DNA from 3 places in the Ensifer sp. Root142 genome. Region 2 is predicted to be linked to each of the others. Evidence: riboswitches for the same ligand, from Rfam matches in the RefSeq annotation. Region 2 holds a riboswitch; each other region holds the start of a gene.
The links. Region 2 has a riboswitch for cobalamin ahead of nrdH (glutaredoxin-like protein NrdH). Riboswitches for the same ligand answer to the same signal wherever they lie in the genome.
Positions count from the first base shown of each region.

Region 1: it holds a riboswitch for cobalamin, as region 2 does, so the genes downstream of both, ASD52_RS15680 (aromatic ring-hydroxylating dioxygenase subunit alpha) here and nrdH (glutaredoxin-like protein NrdH) in region 2, are expected to answer to the same signal.
Region 3: it holds a riboswitch for cobalamin, as region 2 does, so the genes downstream of both, bluB (5,6-dimethylbenzimidazole synthase) here and nrdH (glutaredoxin-like protein NrdH) in region 2, are expected to answer to the same signal.

Region 1 is NZ_LMFK01000012.1:661,529-666,471, reverse strand. It holds gene ASD52_RS15690 (GH25 family lysozyme) at 1-139, shown strand, start outside; gene ASD52_RS15685 (hybrid-cluster NAD(P)-dependent oxidoreductase) at 187-1,281, opposite strand; gene ASD52_RS15680 (aromatic ring-hydroxylating dioxygenase subunit alpha) at 1,283-2,527, opposite strand; cobalamin riboswitch at 2,633-2,835, opposite strand; gene ASD52_RS15675 (DUF6656 family protein) at 3,152-3,751, shown strand; gene ASD52_RS15670 (L-threonylcarbamoyladenylate synthase) at 3,838-4,812, shown strand.
Region 2 is NZ_LMFK01000001.1:631,301-636,243, reverse strand. It holds gene metE (5-methyltetrahydropteroyltriglutamate--homocysteine S-methyltransferase) at 1-883, shown strand, start outside; gene ASD52_RS03110 (hypothetical protein) at 1,062-1,733, opposite strand; cobalamin riboswitch at 2,178-2,404, shown strand; gene nrdH (glutaredoxin-like protein NrdH) at 2,706-2,927, shown strand; gene nrdI (class Ib ribonucleoside-diphosphate reductase assembly flavoprotein NrdI) at 2,945-3,361, shown strand; gene nrdE (class 1b ribonucleoside-diphosphate reductase subunit alpha) at 3,331-4,943, shown strand, end outside.
Region 3 is NZ_LMFK01000044.1:179,012-183,954, forward strand. It holds gene ASD52_RS29390 (DUF2865 domain-containing protein) at 1-590, shown strand, start outside; gene bluB (5,6-dimethylbenzimidazole synthase) at 499-1,290, opposite strand; cobalamin riboswitch at 1,335-1,544, opposite strand; gene ASD52_RS29400 (SDR family oxidoreductase) at 1,622-2,443, opposite strand; gene ASD52_RS29405 (phytanoyl-CoA dioxygenase family protein) at 2,535-3,728, opposite strand; gene ASD52_RS29410 (LacI family DNA-binding transcriptional regulator) at 3,829-4,854, shown strand; gene ASD52_RS29415 (quinone oxidoreductase) at 4,889-4,943, opposite strand, start outside.

The DNA of each region.
Region 1 (4,943 bases), on a different contig from region 2:
CGAAAGCCAGCCGTTGCTTATCAGCCGCGCCGAAGCTGCCAGCGCCGCCGGCGAAGGCGTCGACATGATGGCGACCGGGTCGATCGATTTCGGTCGGCACGACCGCGCCGTGCGGCTGGCGGCCGCGGCCAGCCGCTGACGGGTCGGTCGCGGAAAGAACACGCTCCCCGCGACCATCAAGCATTGTCAGGCTTCGATCTGTACATCTCCAAGCGGCCGCGAGCAGCAGGCGAGGATGTAGCCCTCATCGATTTCGTCGTCGAGAATACCTCCGTTGTGGTTCATCTCGACCTCGCCGGCGACTTTCATCACCCGGCACGTACCGCAGATGCCGCCTTCACAGGCCGCACCGATCCTGACGCCGTTGGCCCGCGCCGCCTGCAGGATCGTCTGGCCGGGCTTGGCCTCGATCTCCTTGCCGCTCATGGTGAAGACCACCTTGGCGCCTTGCGCTTCGGCGTCGGCTGCCGCCCCTGCCCTGACTGCTATCTCCTCGGCTGCCGGTGCTGCCGCCGGCTGGAAGCTTTCCTCGTGATAGCGGCTCATGTCGAAACCGGCCGCCTTCAGCAACTCGCGCACGCCGCGCATGAACGGCTCCGGACCGCAGCAAAACACTGTGCGCTCCATGAAGTCGGGTGCAAGCAGCGGCAGCTTGGCGCCGTCGATGCGGCCGCGCAGCCCGTGCCATCCGTGCCTTGACTCATGCCCCTCGACCACGAAGCCGAGGTTTAGCCCGGACATCTGGCGCGCCAGCACTTCCAGTTCCGAGCGGAACAGAAGGTCGTCTGGCCGGCGGGCGCAGGAAATGAAGGTGACGTCGGTCTCGGGAACGCAGTCCGCCATCCAGCGCGTCATCGACATCATCGGCGTGACGCCGGAGCCTGCCGATATGAAGAGATATTTTTCGCCGGGATGGCGCACGAAGCTGAAATCGCCGAGCGGACCGAACGCCTTCAGCCGCATGCCGGGCTTCAGGTGATCGAACATCCAGCGCGTGCCGATGCTATCGGCTTGCGCCTTGACGGTGACGGCGATCGACAACGGCCGGGAGGGCGTCGACGACAGCGTGTAGGTGCGCATGACCGGCTCGTCGGCGACCGGCAGCTCGAGCGTGACGAACTGCCCAGGCAGATAGCGGAACCAGGCCGGCTTTTCCGCCCGGAAGGTAAAGGTCATCACATCGGCGGTCTCGATCACGGCCGATGTGCATTCGAGCATGTTCTGCCTGTCGATCCAGACATGAAGCTCGTCGAAATGATGGAACGAGGATGCCATCTGCATGTCAGGCGACCCGGGAAAGCGGAGCAGCCTCGCCCTGCAGGCGCTGTTCCATGAACTTGCAATACCACTCGACGAACTGCATCACGCCGCCTTCGTGTTCGGGCGAATAGGGGCCTGACTGGTAGGCCGGCGAGCGAATACCAAAGGCGTTCTCCTCGACGATCTGGCGGTCCTGATCGTTGGTCTCGGTCCAGACATGCGTCAGTTGCTCGAGATTGTAGTCGACGCCTTCAACCGCGTCCTTGTTGACCAGCCACTTGGTCGTCACCTGCGTCAGCTCCGGGCCGAGCGGCAGGACGCGGAAGGTGATGGCGTGGTCGGCCAGCACATGGTTCCAGGTCGAGGGATAATGGAAGAGCAGGAGCGTGCCGATATGCTTCTGGCTAACGTCTGCCGACAGTTGCCGCCGCACGGCGCGGGCGCCGGACATGGTGTAGCTCTCGGCGTCGTCGATCAACGGCATGCGCGCCGAGCGGAACTGGCCGGTCTCGGACATCCGGAACTCGCTCGGCAGTCCGGCTGCTTCGCATTTCGCCCAATGCGCGGCAATGACGGGATCATCCTTGGCGCCCTGCACACCGGTCGCCGTCGGCGCTTCGGGATAGGTGCGGCAAAGTTCGGGGTGGTTGGCGGCACAATGGTAGCACTCCCGGTTGTTTTCCCAGACGAGTTTCCAGTTGCCCTTTTCGATGATCGTGCTTTCGAAGGCGACCTTGGTTTCACCCAGGCGGTGCGGCGCAAGATAGGGCGCGACCATGTCGCGGAACGGGCCGAAATCCATCGGCTGCTCGGACAGGTTGATGAAGATGTAACCGCCGACGGTCTCGCAGTGGATCGGCTTCAGGCCGTGGGCCGCCTTGTCGAAATCCTCGCCCATCTGGCGGGCAAAGAGCAGCGCGCCGTCGAGCTCATAGGTCCATTGGTGATAGGGACAGACGAGCTTGGCCGAAGAGCCCTTGTGCTGCGCGCAGACGCGAGAACCGCGATGACGGCAGGAATTGTGCAGGGCGCGGATCGTGCCCTGTCGGTCGCGAACGATAATGACAGGATAATCGCCGACCTGGACGGTGAAATAGTTACCGGCACGCGGGATCTCGCAGTCGTGGCCGATGAACAACCAGTCCTTGTACCAGATGCTTTCGAGATCCTGCCTGTAGTAGTCGGGGTCGATGTAGAAGGCCCGGTCGAGGCTGTAGCCGTCGCGTCGACCCTTCAGCTTGCGGAGCATATCGCCCTTGATGTCCATGTCCTGTCCTCGTTCGCCTTGTTTCGGAGAGGCAGGACTGGAACCCGCACGGGCGCATTGCCTGTGCGATGACGGCTCCGATCCGGCTGCCCGCCGCAACCCGTTACGGTCTGTTCGCGTCAAGGCTGGTTTCCGGGCTCAGGAGCCGTCCGCAAGGACCAGCCCGGCGCCTTCCCGGACGGAACCGTCCAGTGGCTTTGTGCCGTGGCTTTCGCTCCACCACCGTTGCGGGGGCAGCGCCGGGTTTTGACCGGCTTCCCAATTCTCCGCCTTCCCTAAAAGACAGCACCTTGAGTAGGCATATCTAATCGCGGAAGCCATCGTCGTAGCTGCCGATTAACGACATCCGATTCCAGAAAGACGACACAGCACATCAAGCGCACCAAACGCCCTGTGATTGATCATTTTTCATTGTAAACAATAGGATAGCTCAAGGATTGAGCAATTGTCGCTTTTTCCGGCAAGGCTTGCGAGAAAGCGCGGATCCTTCGCCATTTTGCGACATGTCTTCCCGTGACGCGGGGCAAGGCCCACCGACGCGAGTGAAATCTTCCATTAACCATAATGCATTAGCGTCGCCTGACGGAGAAACCGGCCGAACCGGCAAACAGCGCATTGAAGTTCATGGCAAAGCTCAAATACTACGACGCCGCAGCCGAGAAGCTGCCAACGATCGCTCCGAAGACAGCGGTCCACACCGAGTTCCTGCGCACCGGCCGCATAGAAAGGCGTCAATGGTCGCAGCGCGAGCGGCGTTATCTGAGCTATGACGAGGTTGCCGAGCGCACCGCCCACAAGCTGACGACCGCCGGCGAAACGACGCACAAGCGGATGAACGGCTTCCATACCTCGATCCAGTTTCCCAAGATGATCTTCCACCGCACGCTCACCGGTCGGCCGCATCTCGGCTATTGCCATGTCACGGCGGCGAGAACACATCTCGCCCCGTCCAAGGACGTCACCTGGTCGTTCTATTTCGCCAACTTCTTCTGTGACCTCGGCGACGAGAAACACTTCTTCGAACGCATCCAGACCGGCTATTCCCGAATGTACTTCGCCGTTGCCATCGAGCCCGATGCGCCAGAGGGGCAGATGACCATCAATCGCAGCGTTCGCGACAACGGGCTGCTCTTTCGTACCGACGACCCGAAAGTCGCGCTCAAGAACGTGCTGATGCTCGGCGCGCGCGACGAGGCATTGAAGCGCATCATTCGCAGCCTCTGAAGCGCAGACCCGGTTGCCTGAAGAAAATCGTTCTGTTTTCACCGTGGCTCCTTTAAGGAAGCCTCGGAAAGGGAAACGGAAGCGACATGGCCGAAATCATCGATACACGGACCGAGCCGGAACGGGCGATCGAGCGTGCCTGTGCGGTGCTTGCCGAAGGCGAGCCCGTCGCGATTCCGACCGAGACGGTCTACGGCCTGGCAGCGGACGCCACCAATCCCGATGCGATCAGCCGTATTTATGAGATGAAGGGGCGTCCACGCTTCAACCCACTGATATCGCATGTGTCAGACATGGCGATGGCTGAAGCCCATGTGACATTCGATTCGTTGTCGCGGCGCCTGGCCGAAGCGTTCTGGCCCGGCCCGCTGACGTTGATCCTGCCCCAGCGCACAACAAGCACCGTGCACGCGCTTGCCTCGGCCGGCCTCGACACGCTCGGCATCCGCATGCCTGATGGCTTTTCACGTCGGGTGATTGCCCGCTTCGGCCGCCCGCTCGCCGCACCGAGCGCCAATACGTCGGGCAAGATCAGTCCCACAAGCGCTGCCCATGTGGAAGCCGATCTCGGGCCGCGCCTCAAGCTCATTCTCGACGCCGGCTCTGCGGAGATCGGGCTTGAATCGACGATCATCAAGGTCGAGGACGGCGCGCTGCGCCTGCTGCGTCCGGGCGGTCTCGACGTCTTCGAAATCGAAAGGCTGACCGGCCTTACCGTCTCGAGGCCGCAGAGCGCCGGAGCGACTATCGAGGCCCCGGGCATGCTCGCCTCGCACTACGCGCCGGGCGCAGCTGTCCGGCTCGACGCCGCCGACGTGCGTCCGGGAGAAGCGCTGATCCGGTTCGGCAATGCGTCGCTCCCCGGCGAAGAGCACGCCGCGATCGTACTCGACCTCAGCCCGGCAGGCAGCCTGCGCGAGGCAGCTGCCAATCTTTTCGACTATATGAAGAGGGCGGATGCCAGCGGCTCCGCAACCATCGCCTTCGGCCCCATCCCTTCGGAAGGGTTGGGAGAGGCGATCCTCGACCGGCTGCAGCGTGCTGCCGCCCCCAGAGACTGACCGACAGGCACTTTTACAGCGCCGTGCGTCAAATATGACGCGCAAAGGACGCTGTAACGCTCTAAACCCGCTGCATAATTTTGTCCTTAATTCGATTCCGATTTAAGGAATTATGCAGTAGCGCCGTCGGG
Region 2 (4,943 bases):
GCAGGAGGAAATCGGCATCGAGGTGCTGGTGCACGGCGAATTCGAGCGCAACGACATGGTGCAGTATTTCGGCGAGCAGCTCTCCGGCTATGGGTTCACTCAGAGCGGTTGGGTGCAGAGCTACGGCTCGCGCTACGTACGCCCGCCGATCATCTTCGGCGATGTCTCGCGCCCGAACCCGATGACGGTCGATTGGGCAACCTATGCGCAGTCGCTGACGGACAAGCCGATGAAGGGCATGCTCACCGGCCCGGTGACGATGCTGCAATGGTCGTTCGTGCGCGACGACCTGCCCCGGTCGATCGTATGCCGGCAGATCGCACTGGCGCTGCGCGACGAAGTCACCGACCTGGAAACGGCCGGTATCGCCGTGATCCAGATCGACGAACCGGCGCTGCGCGAGGGACTGCCACTGAGACAGGCCGATCGAAAGGCCTATCTCGACTGGGCGGTCGGGTGCTTCCGCATCAGCGCCTCCGGCGTCGGTGACGAAACCCAGATCCACACCCACATGTGCTACTCGGAGTTCAACGACATCATGGCGGCGATTGCGGCAATGGATGCCGATGTCATCTCCATCGAAACCTCGCGCTCGAAGATGGAGTTGCTCGGCGCCTTTATCGATCAGGCCTATCCGAACGAGATCGGCCCCGGCGTCTACGACATCCACTCGCCGCGGGTACCCACTGTCAACGAGATGGTGCATCTGATCGAACAGGCGACCGACGGTCTGACGCCGGCGCAGATCTGGGTCAATCCGGATTGTGGTCTGAAAACAAGGCGGTGGGAGGAAGTTCGCCCGGCACTCGTCAACATGGTGCAGGCGGCGCAAGCGCTGCGGCGATCCTTTGCTGCCGCCCGGCGAGAAGCCGCAAACGCATGATGGGCGACAGCACTATCGAGACGGCGCCGGGGGAACCCCCGGCGCCTGCCACCTGGGTGCAGCCTTGGACAAACGGGCAATGAAATTTGATCGAAGGCTACCTCAGAGGCATTATGAACCCGCCATCGAGCCATGCCGATATCTCAAGCAAATTACACCTCGACGGCGTCGCCTCTATTTACTCGCCCGGTCCATCCACAAACTTGCACGTTGCTTCCGTTATCCCTGCGTCGAGGCACTTCCACTTCTGTTCAACAAGATTCATTATCCTTGTCAGGAAGCGGGAAAAATCCTTGTTGTTAGAACTTCGCGTGCTGACTCCAAACACGTGAGCTTGCGCATCGGCAACACAAGTCGCTAGCTCCAATTCTCTTACATCATCGTTCGCTATAACGAGCCCTCTATCGAATAGTCCGTCCTCTGAGAAATTGATATAGGATGCGCAGTCGCCAGAACCGGCATTCGCAGAACCATCCAAAATACTCTTGACATCCCCATCGAAATGGAACGAGGCCAATTTTTTATAGTCTATTTTCCCGCTGACAATAATTTTATTTTCAAAAATTATACTAATTGAACTCTTCCCAAGTTTCGTTTCTGGTCTCGTATCAACTCTCGCCGCAACGGCTAGCAATTTTATGACAGAGAATGCCACGTCTCTTTGATTTAATGATCCGCCACTTAGACCAATTCCAATATACTCTGGAAAGGGTACAAAATGTAAGACTTCACCACGCATTGGGCCAAAAAAGTCATTATTTTGAGAGGCGTAAGCGGGAGCAGGAATGCTGCACACAACAGCCAGCCCGGCCAAAAAGAAATATTGCCTGACGATGCTTCTTTCAGTCACAGAACAAACCCTACAAGCTGGGGCCAGCCTTGAACGCCAGGAAGCGCATGCCCTACACTTCACGATCGTCTGCCCGCACTCGCCATAGCACCTGACCGCACCCGAAGCGAGAGCGCGGAGACTAACACAACCTTATCTCCCCAGCTCGCTTCGAACGCCAACATCGTGCCACACCTGATGCCGGTAAGATCGCACCGATGGCGCGGACCCATCGCGGGCCCTGTGAATATCAAGTCCTGGGCCGCAAAAGCTTCGACCGGCGCTCACGATCTGAATGGCACGGTCACGTTCCCAACTGGCGGCACTCACGAGATGAGTGTGCCGCCATCCACAGGCTTCGCCGACACTTGTCGTTTACTCCCCGCTATCCACACCCGAAAAAATATTGTCCGCCTCCCAGGTGGCTTCGACATGGAACCTATTGACGCAATTTTCCCGACATATACTATATCTAGTGTTCGAGGTTCTCCCGATTCGCAAGGATTGGGAGCGAAGATGGGAATACGGTGCCGTCGTAGCGATTTCGCTTGGCTAAGCCGTGGCTGCCCCCGCAACTGTAAACGGCGAGCAACTGTCCAGCATTCGGCCACTGAAGCATGATGCTTCGGGAAGGTCCGGACAGAAGCACCGACCCGTGAGCCAGGAGACCTGCCTCGATCGATAAACGTCCACGGGCGGGGTGTCCGGAGAGGTCAGAGGTGTGCATGGGGCAGGATGAAACCTGCCTGATCGTCTCGACGTCTCCCCGGAAGCGCCGTCTTCAACTTCGGGGTGAAGTCATGTCCGCGTCATCGAATTCCTATCATTCGCCAATGAAGAGGCGCGGGAAGCCGCGAATCTGACGAACAACCGCGCCCGGGTCTTCTCGACCCGAGCAAGCGGTCATCCTGCCAGTCCTGCATTTCGCCGGATCGCTTGTGCGTATCCGCATGCCTTTTCATGCCCAGATCCAGCCGACCAAACGAGGAAGAAATGAACGTCACCGTCTACAGCAAGCCCGCCTGCGTCCAGTGCACCGCAACCTATCGCGCGCTCGACCGCCAGGGCGTCAACTACGAGGTGATCGACATTTCGGTCGACCAGGACGCGTTCGAGACGGTCAAGGGCCTTGGCTACATGCAGGTTCCCGTCGTCATCGCCGGTCCGGAGCACTGGGCAGGCTTCCGCCCCGACAAGATCAGCGCGCTGTCCTGAAGCCGAGGTACGGCGCGATGGGGCTGATCGTCTATTTTTCTACCCGCTCGGAAAACACCCATCGCTTCGTCGGCAAGGTCGGCCTGCGCGCCAGACGCATTCCCGTCAGCACGACTGACGCGCCGCTCGACGTGCACGAACCCTATGTGCTCGTCGTCCCGACCTATTGCGGCGACGACGGTCGGGGTGCCGTGCCCAAACAAGTGATCCGCTTCCTCAACAATGCGGACAACCGCTCCCACATCCGCGGCGTGATTGCCGCGGGCAACAGCAATTTCGGCGCGACCTACGGGATCGCCGGCGACGTGATCTCGGCCAAGTGCCAGGTGCCCTATCTCTACCGGTTCGAACTGTTGGGAACCGATGAGGACGTCGCCAATGTCAAAAACGGGATGGAACGATTTTGGACGTCTCAACACTCGAACGCCCCTTGAAGGCGACGGAATCGGCGCTCGATTACCACGCGCTGAACGCCATGCTGAACCTCTATGACGAGGACGGCCGGATACAGCTCGACAAGGACCGGTTGGCGGCAAAGCAGTACTTCCTGCAGCACGTCAACCAGAACACTGTGTTCTTCCATAACCTGCGCGAAAAACTCGATTACCTCGTCACCGAGGGCTACTACGAGCAGGAGATTCTCGACCAGTATTCGTTCAACTTCGTGCGCGACCTGTTCGATCACTCCTATGACAAGAAGTTCCGTTTCCCGACCTTTCTCGGCGCCTTCAAATATTACACCAGCTACACGCTGAAGACCTTCGACGGGAAGCGCTACCTCGAGCGCTACGAGGACCGGGTCTGCATGGTGGCGCTGACGCTGGCGCGCGGCGACGAGGCGCTGGCGCGCGACATGGTCGACGAGATCATCTCCGGTCGCTTCCAGCCTGCGACCCCGACCTTCCTCAACGCCGGCAAGAGGCAGCGCGGCGAGCTCGTCTCCTGCTTTCTGCTCAGGGTCGAGGACAACATGGAGAGTATCGCGCGCGGCATTAATTCGGCGCTACAATTGTCGAAGCGCGGCGGCGGCGTGGCGCTGTCGCTCACCAACATCCGCGAGGCCGGCGCCCCGATCAAGCAGATCGAAAACCAGTCGTCCGGCATCATTCCCGTGATGAAGCTGCTGGAGGATTCGTTCTCCTACGCCAACCAGCTTGGCGCCCGCCAGGGTGCCGGCGCCGTCTATCTCAACGCCCACCACCCCGACATCATGCGTTTCCTCGACACCAAGCGGGAGAACGCCGACGAGAAGATCCGTATCAAGACGCTGTCGCTGGGCGTCGTCGTTCCCGACATCACCTTCGAACTCGCCAAGAACAACGAGGACATGTACCTGTTCTCGCCCTATGACGTGGAGCGTGTCTACGGCGTTGCCTTCACCGACATCTCGGTCACGGAAAAATACCGGGAAATGGTCGCCGACAGCCGGATCCGCAAGAAGAAGATCAAGGCGCGCGAGTTCTTCCAGGTGCTGGCCGAAATCCAGTTCGAGTCGGGCTATCCCTACATCATGTTCGAAGACACGGTGAACCGCGCCAACCCGATCGCCGGCCGCATCACCATGAGCAACCTCTGCTCAGAAATCCTCCAGGTCAGCGAAGCCAGCGAGTACAATGACGACCTGTCCTACAAGCACCTGGGCAAGGACATCTCCTGCAATCTCGGCTCGCTGAATATCGCCGCCGCGATGGATTCGTCCGATTTCGGCAAGACGATCGAGACATCGATCCGGGCGCTGACCGCGGTCTCCGACATGAGCCATATCGCCTCGGTTCCCTCCGTCGAGAAGGGCAATGACGACAGCCATGCGATCGGCCTCGGCCAGATGAACCTGCACGGCTATCTCGCCCGCGAACGCGTCTATTACGGTTCGCAAGAAGGCATCGACTTCACCAATATCTATTTCTACACGGTGACCTACCACGCCATCCGCGCCTCGAACCGCATCGCGGTCGAACGCGGGTCGAGCTTCAAGGGCTTCGAGAACTCGAAATACGCCTCCGGCGAGTATTTCGA
Region 3 (4,943 bases), on a different contig from region 2:
AAAGCTACGGACCAATGCTGCGGGACGGCGAAATGGGCACCTACCCGCCGGAAAGCGGCGTCTATTCCGGCACGCTTCGCACCATGTGCGTGCGCACTTGCGATGGCGCCTTCTTCCCGATCTCGTCCGAGGCAAGCCCTGTGGACTTCGCCCGCGACGAGCAGGCCTGCCGCGCCCGCTGCCCGGGTGCCGAAACAGAACTATTTTTCCACGACCTGGCGACCGAGGAGAGCGACCAGATGGTCTCCGCCTCGACGGGACGCCCCTATAAAGAACTGCCAAACGCCTTTGCCTATCGGACGCGCGGCGTCGGCAAGCCGGGCATTTGCGGTTGCCAGATTCCAAAGATCGCGACGACGCCCAAGGCTTCCAGTGGCAACACTGGCAACAGCGAATCGTCGATCATCGTCATCGAGGGCAAGAAGGAAGCGGCCGCCCCTACCGCCAAGGCGGCTGCGGAGGAGCGCCCCTACGATCCCGCCAAGAGCAAGGTGCGGGTCATCGGGCCGACGTTCCTTCCCCAGGAGGAAACGTCGATCGACCTTCGCCATCCGAAGGGTCCGGGCTACCAGCCGGTTCAGAGCAACTGATCGCAGCGTCTGCCTTTCGGCAGGTTCCCCAGCCTTCCTCGAACACCAGCTCCTCCAGCGGCAGCCGCTGGCGCCAGCCCTTAACCGCAAGTTCCGGCTCCTGGTAAAGGCGATCGACATATCCGAGGCAAAGCCAGGCGACGATCACGACATGATCGGGAATGCCGAGGATCGCCTTGATCTCATTTTCATGAAAGATACTGACCCAGCCGACACCAACGCCTTCGGCGCGCGCCGCAAGCCAGAGGTTCTGCACGGCACAGACGGTGGAATAGAGATCCATCTGCGGGTTATGGGTGCGCCCGAGAACGACCGCTCCACCGCGCGTGCGGTCGCAGGTGACGCAGATGCTCAAGGGTGCCTTGCGGATCCCCTCCAGCTTCAGGGAGCGGTATTTCGCTTGGCGGTCGCCATCGAACATCAATGCCGCTTCGTCGTTGGCGCGGGAAAAGGCCTGCCATACCCGCTCGCGGGTTTCGGCCTGCCGGACCACGACGAAATTCCACGGTTGCATGAAACCCACCGATGGCGCCCGGTGCGCAGCATTGAGCAGGCGCATCACCACATCGTCAGGCAAGGGTTCGGCCAGGAACTGATCCCGCACGTCCCGGCGCGTTTCGATGGCTCGATAGACGGCTTCGCGCTCGTCGGATGAAAAGGCCTCTGCAGCCGCAAGGCCGCCATTAGCGTCAGTCAGCATCGTTCGATCCCCAACAATGCACAACCTTCCGCCGTCCGCGCGGATATCGGTCTATCTTGCCAGGCCGGTCTTCTGACTTCGGATCAACCGGCCGCCTCACCTTCCCAGATCACATGAAGATCCAGTGGCAAGATCTTGAGCAAGCTCAAAATCCCTAGAGGCAGTCGTCCCCGTCACAGCGTTGGGCACGTTCCGGAATAACACCGGATTCCCGATTCTCCCGCGTTGCGGGCACCTGACGGCGTCATAAGGGCACAGCCCACAGGGAATGACAAGCAAGTCCGGCGTCGCTTGCCGGTCACTCCACAGGGCCTCGCGACAGCGTCAGATGTCAGAGCGGCGCGACCGGATGCGGCGAGCCGTCATAGCCGCCCCACACCGACTGGTCGAAGCAGATGACCGACCCCGTCATCAGGCCGGACTCATCCGACGAGAGATAGGCGCAGGCACGCGCGACTTCCTTGGGGTCGACAAGCCGACCGAAGGGTTGGCTGGCGGCCGCCTTTTCGAGCCAGTCGTCTGCCGCCCCATGAAATTCGCGCTGGATGCGGTCTTCCCCTTCGGACGCCATCCAGCCGATATTGAGGCCATTGACGCGAATGCGGTTGCGCAGCAGCGCATAGGAGGTGTTCTTGGTCAGCGTCTCCAGCGCCCCCTTCGACGAGCAATAGGCGGCGATAAACGGCTGACCGGCCATCGCCGACATCGAGCCAATATTGACGATGGTGCCCTGCGTGCCCTCCCGCCGCATCAGCTTTACCGCTTCCTGCATCAGGAAGAACGGTGCGCGCACATTGACAGCGAACATCCGGTCGAACAGTTCGGGGCTGGTGTCCAGGATGGTGCCGCGATCGGTGATCGCCGCCGCATTGACCAGCGCATCGACGCGCCCGAATGTGGCGTCGCAGGCGCTGACGACCTTGCGCGCGTCCTCGACCTTTTCGAGGTCTGCCTCGACATAAAGTACCTGCGCGCCGGTTGCCTTGCGGATCTGCTCGGCCTTCGCTTCGCCCTTGGCAACGTTGCGTCCACAGATGACGACACCTTTAGCCCCACGTTCCGCAAACAGGTTGGCGATCGTTGCGCCCAGCCCCTGCGTCCCGCCGGTGACGATGGCGATCTTGCCGTCGAGACGGCCATATTGCTCGGTCATGAAAGTCCTCCCAGAATTGAAAGTGAGATGAAAACAGGGCGACCGGCCCCCGCCGCAGAACGCCGGGGACCGGAAAGATCGATTCTGCCGTTCAGCTCAGCTTGCGCTGTGCCTGCTCGCCAAGCGCGCTTCTGAAATCCGCATCGCTCCACCTGCCTGCCAGCGCCTCATGCATCAGTTGCGCCTGGGTCTTCGGCGCGAGACCGCCCAGCGGCGGATCGCGATCGAGATTGGTCGGGAAGGAATAGCCCTCGGCACAGGACGCAATCGCATTGGCCGCCTCATCGGCCGAAAGCGTGCCGGATGCCACGAGTGCGGTCAGCGCCGGGTAGAGGGCTGCACTCATCCTGGCGCGATCGACGGTCTCCATCGCCCTCCCGAAGGCCGAGGAGACCTGGAGCAGGTTGGCGACGCGCTTGATATCAGTCGAATGATTGCTGCCGGCCGCATGGAAGAGAGCCGGGTTGAAGAAGACGACATCGCCCTTTTCCAACGGCAGCTGCACGTGATGCTGGTCGAAATAGGCCCGGAACTCCGGACGTTTCAACGCGAGATAGCCGGGCACGTAGGTCTGGCTATAGGGAAGGAAAAGCGTTGGACCGCTCTCGATCGGCATGTCGCAATGGGCAACGGCACCTTGCAACGTCAGCACCGGCGACAGCCTGTGCACATGAACAGGATACTGCTCGATGACATCAGAGGTCTGGAATCCCAGATGATAGTCGCGATGGGCCGCCTGCGACGCGCCGCCGGGATTGACGCGATTGACCTGCGCCGTCAGCTGGTAGTTCGGACCAAGCCAGGCTTCGCTGACGAGCGCGATGATGGCGTTGGCGTAATAGGCGGCAAAGTTCTCAGGGCTTTTCAGGCAGTGTTTTTCGAGCGAATTCCAGATCCTGTCGTTAGCGCCGGGCTTGGCAAAGTGGTCGCCGCCGCCACTGTTGGTGCGGTGTTGCTCGTCGATGATGGCGTCAAAGATGCCGCTGGCCGCATCGATGACTGATGTGTCGGCATAGGCGTGCTTGAACACCGCCACCCCGGGCCCGGTTGCCAGCACCTCGCAGATTTCGGCCAGGGCAGCGCGGCGCCCCTCGGTCGTGGCGCAGGCGGCAACCAGGCTGGCGCTGTCATAGATCAGCACATTTTTCTCGCAGGCGAGCGCGTGTGGATAATCAGCAAGGTTCGTCTGCCGCTCCACCTCCGCACGGAACGCCTCGATGTCGCAGGCATCCTCGCTCAGCCACACACGGTCGAGGCGCTGGCGCGCCCTGTTGTCGGTCTTCATCTCGTTCCTCCTCAGAAACTTTCGATGTCCCGACTATAGGCGGCGTGAGATCGTGATATAGAGCAGGAATCCATCAAAAAACCATCAGGAGAGTTCGTCGTTGGCACATCCGTTTCTGGTCAAGGATATCGCCTTTCAGGCGGGACTCAGCACCGCGACCGTCGACCGCGTCCTGAATGAACGTCCCGGCGTGCGCCGGCAGACGGCAGCCCGCGTGCGAGCCGCCATCCGCGAGCTGGAGAAGCAGCAATCGGGATCGGAGATGCAAGGCCAGAAGCGCGCGATCGATATCGTGATGGAGGCGCCGGAGCGCTTCACCGAGGCGGTCAGGCAGGCGTTCGAAACCGAGGCGCCGACCTTCATGCCGACCACGTTTCGCTGCCGGTTCCATTTTGCCGAGATCATGCGGCCGCACGACATCGCGCAGCTGCTCGACCGCGTCCGCCTGCGTGGGACCGACGGCGTCGTGTTGAAGGCACCTGATGTGCCCGAAATCGTTGGCGCCGTCGCCCGCCTCGAACAGGCGGGAATTGCGGTCGTCGCGCTTGTCACCGATCTGCCGAACTCGGCGCGCACCGCCTATGCCGGGGCCGACAACCGCGCGGCCGGCGAGACGGCGGCCTATCTCGTGGGCGAACGGTTCGCCGGGCAGGCAGCAACCGTGCTCGTGACGATTTCGAGCAGCCGTTTTCGTGGCGAGGAGGAACGCGAAATCGGCTTTCGCCGGGTGCTCCGCGAGCACTATCCGGCGATCCGCATCGTCGAGATCAGCGAAGGCTACGGCAAGGACGCCGAAACCGGTGTTCTTGCAGCAAGAGCGCTTGCGACAGACGCCGACATCAATGCCGCCTATTCGATCGGCGGCGGCAACCGCGCCGTGCTGGCCGCCTTCGAGCGCCTCGGCCGCGACTGCAGCCTGTTCATCGCTCATGACCTCGACCAGGACAATCTGGCGCTGCTGCGCCAACGCCGGATCCATTTCGTCCTGCATCATGACTTGCGCAGCGACGCCCGCATGACTTTTCGCGCTATTCTCGCACGACGGAGCGGCGCCGGGCAAAAGCTGGGCGGAAGCCGACTGTCGGCCGTCGAGGTGATTACACCCTACAACGTGCCCATCATTTGAAAGGCGGGCCCCGCGACGACACGGGGCCGGTCTCTCACTCCGGCAAAAGCACGATCTTTCCGGAAAAGCTGCGGTCTTCGAGCCGCGCA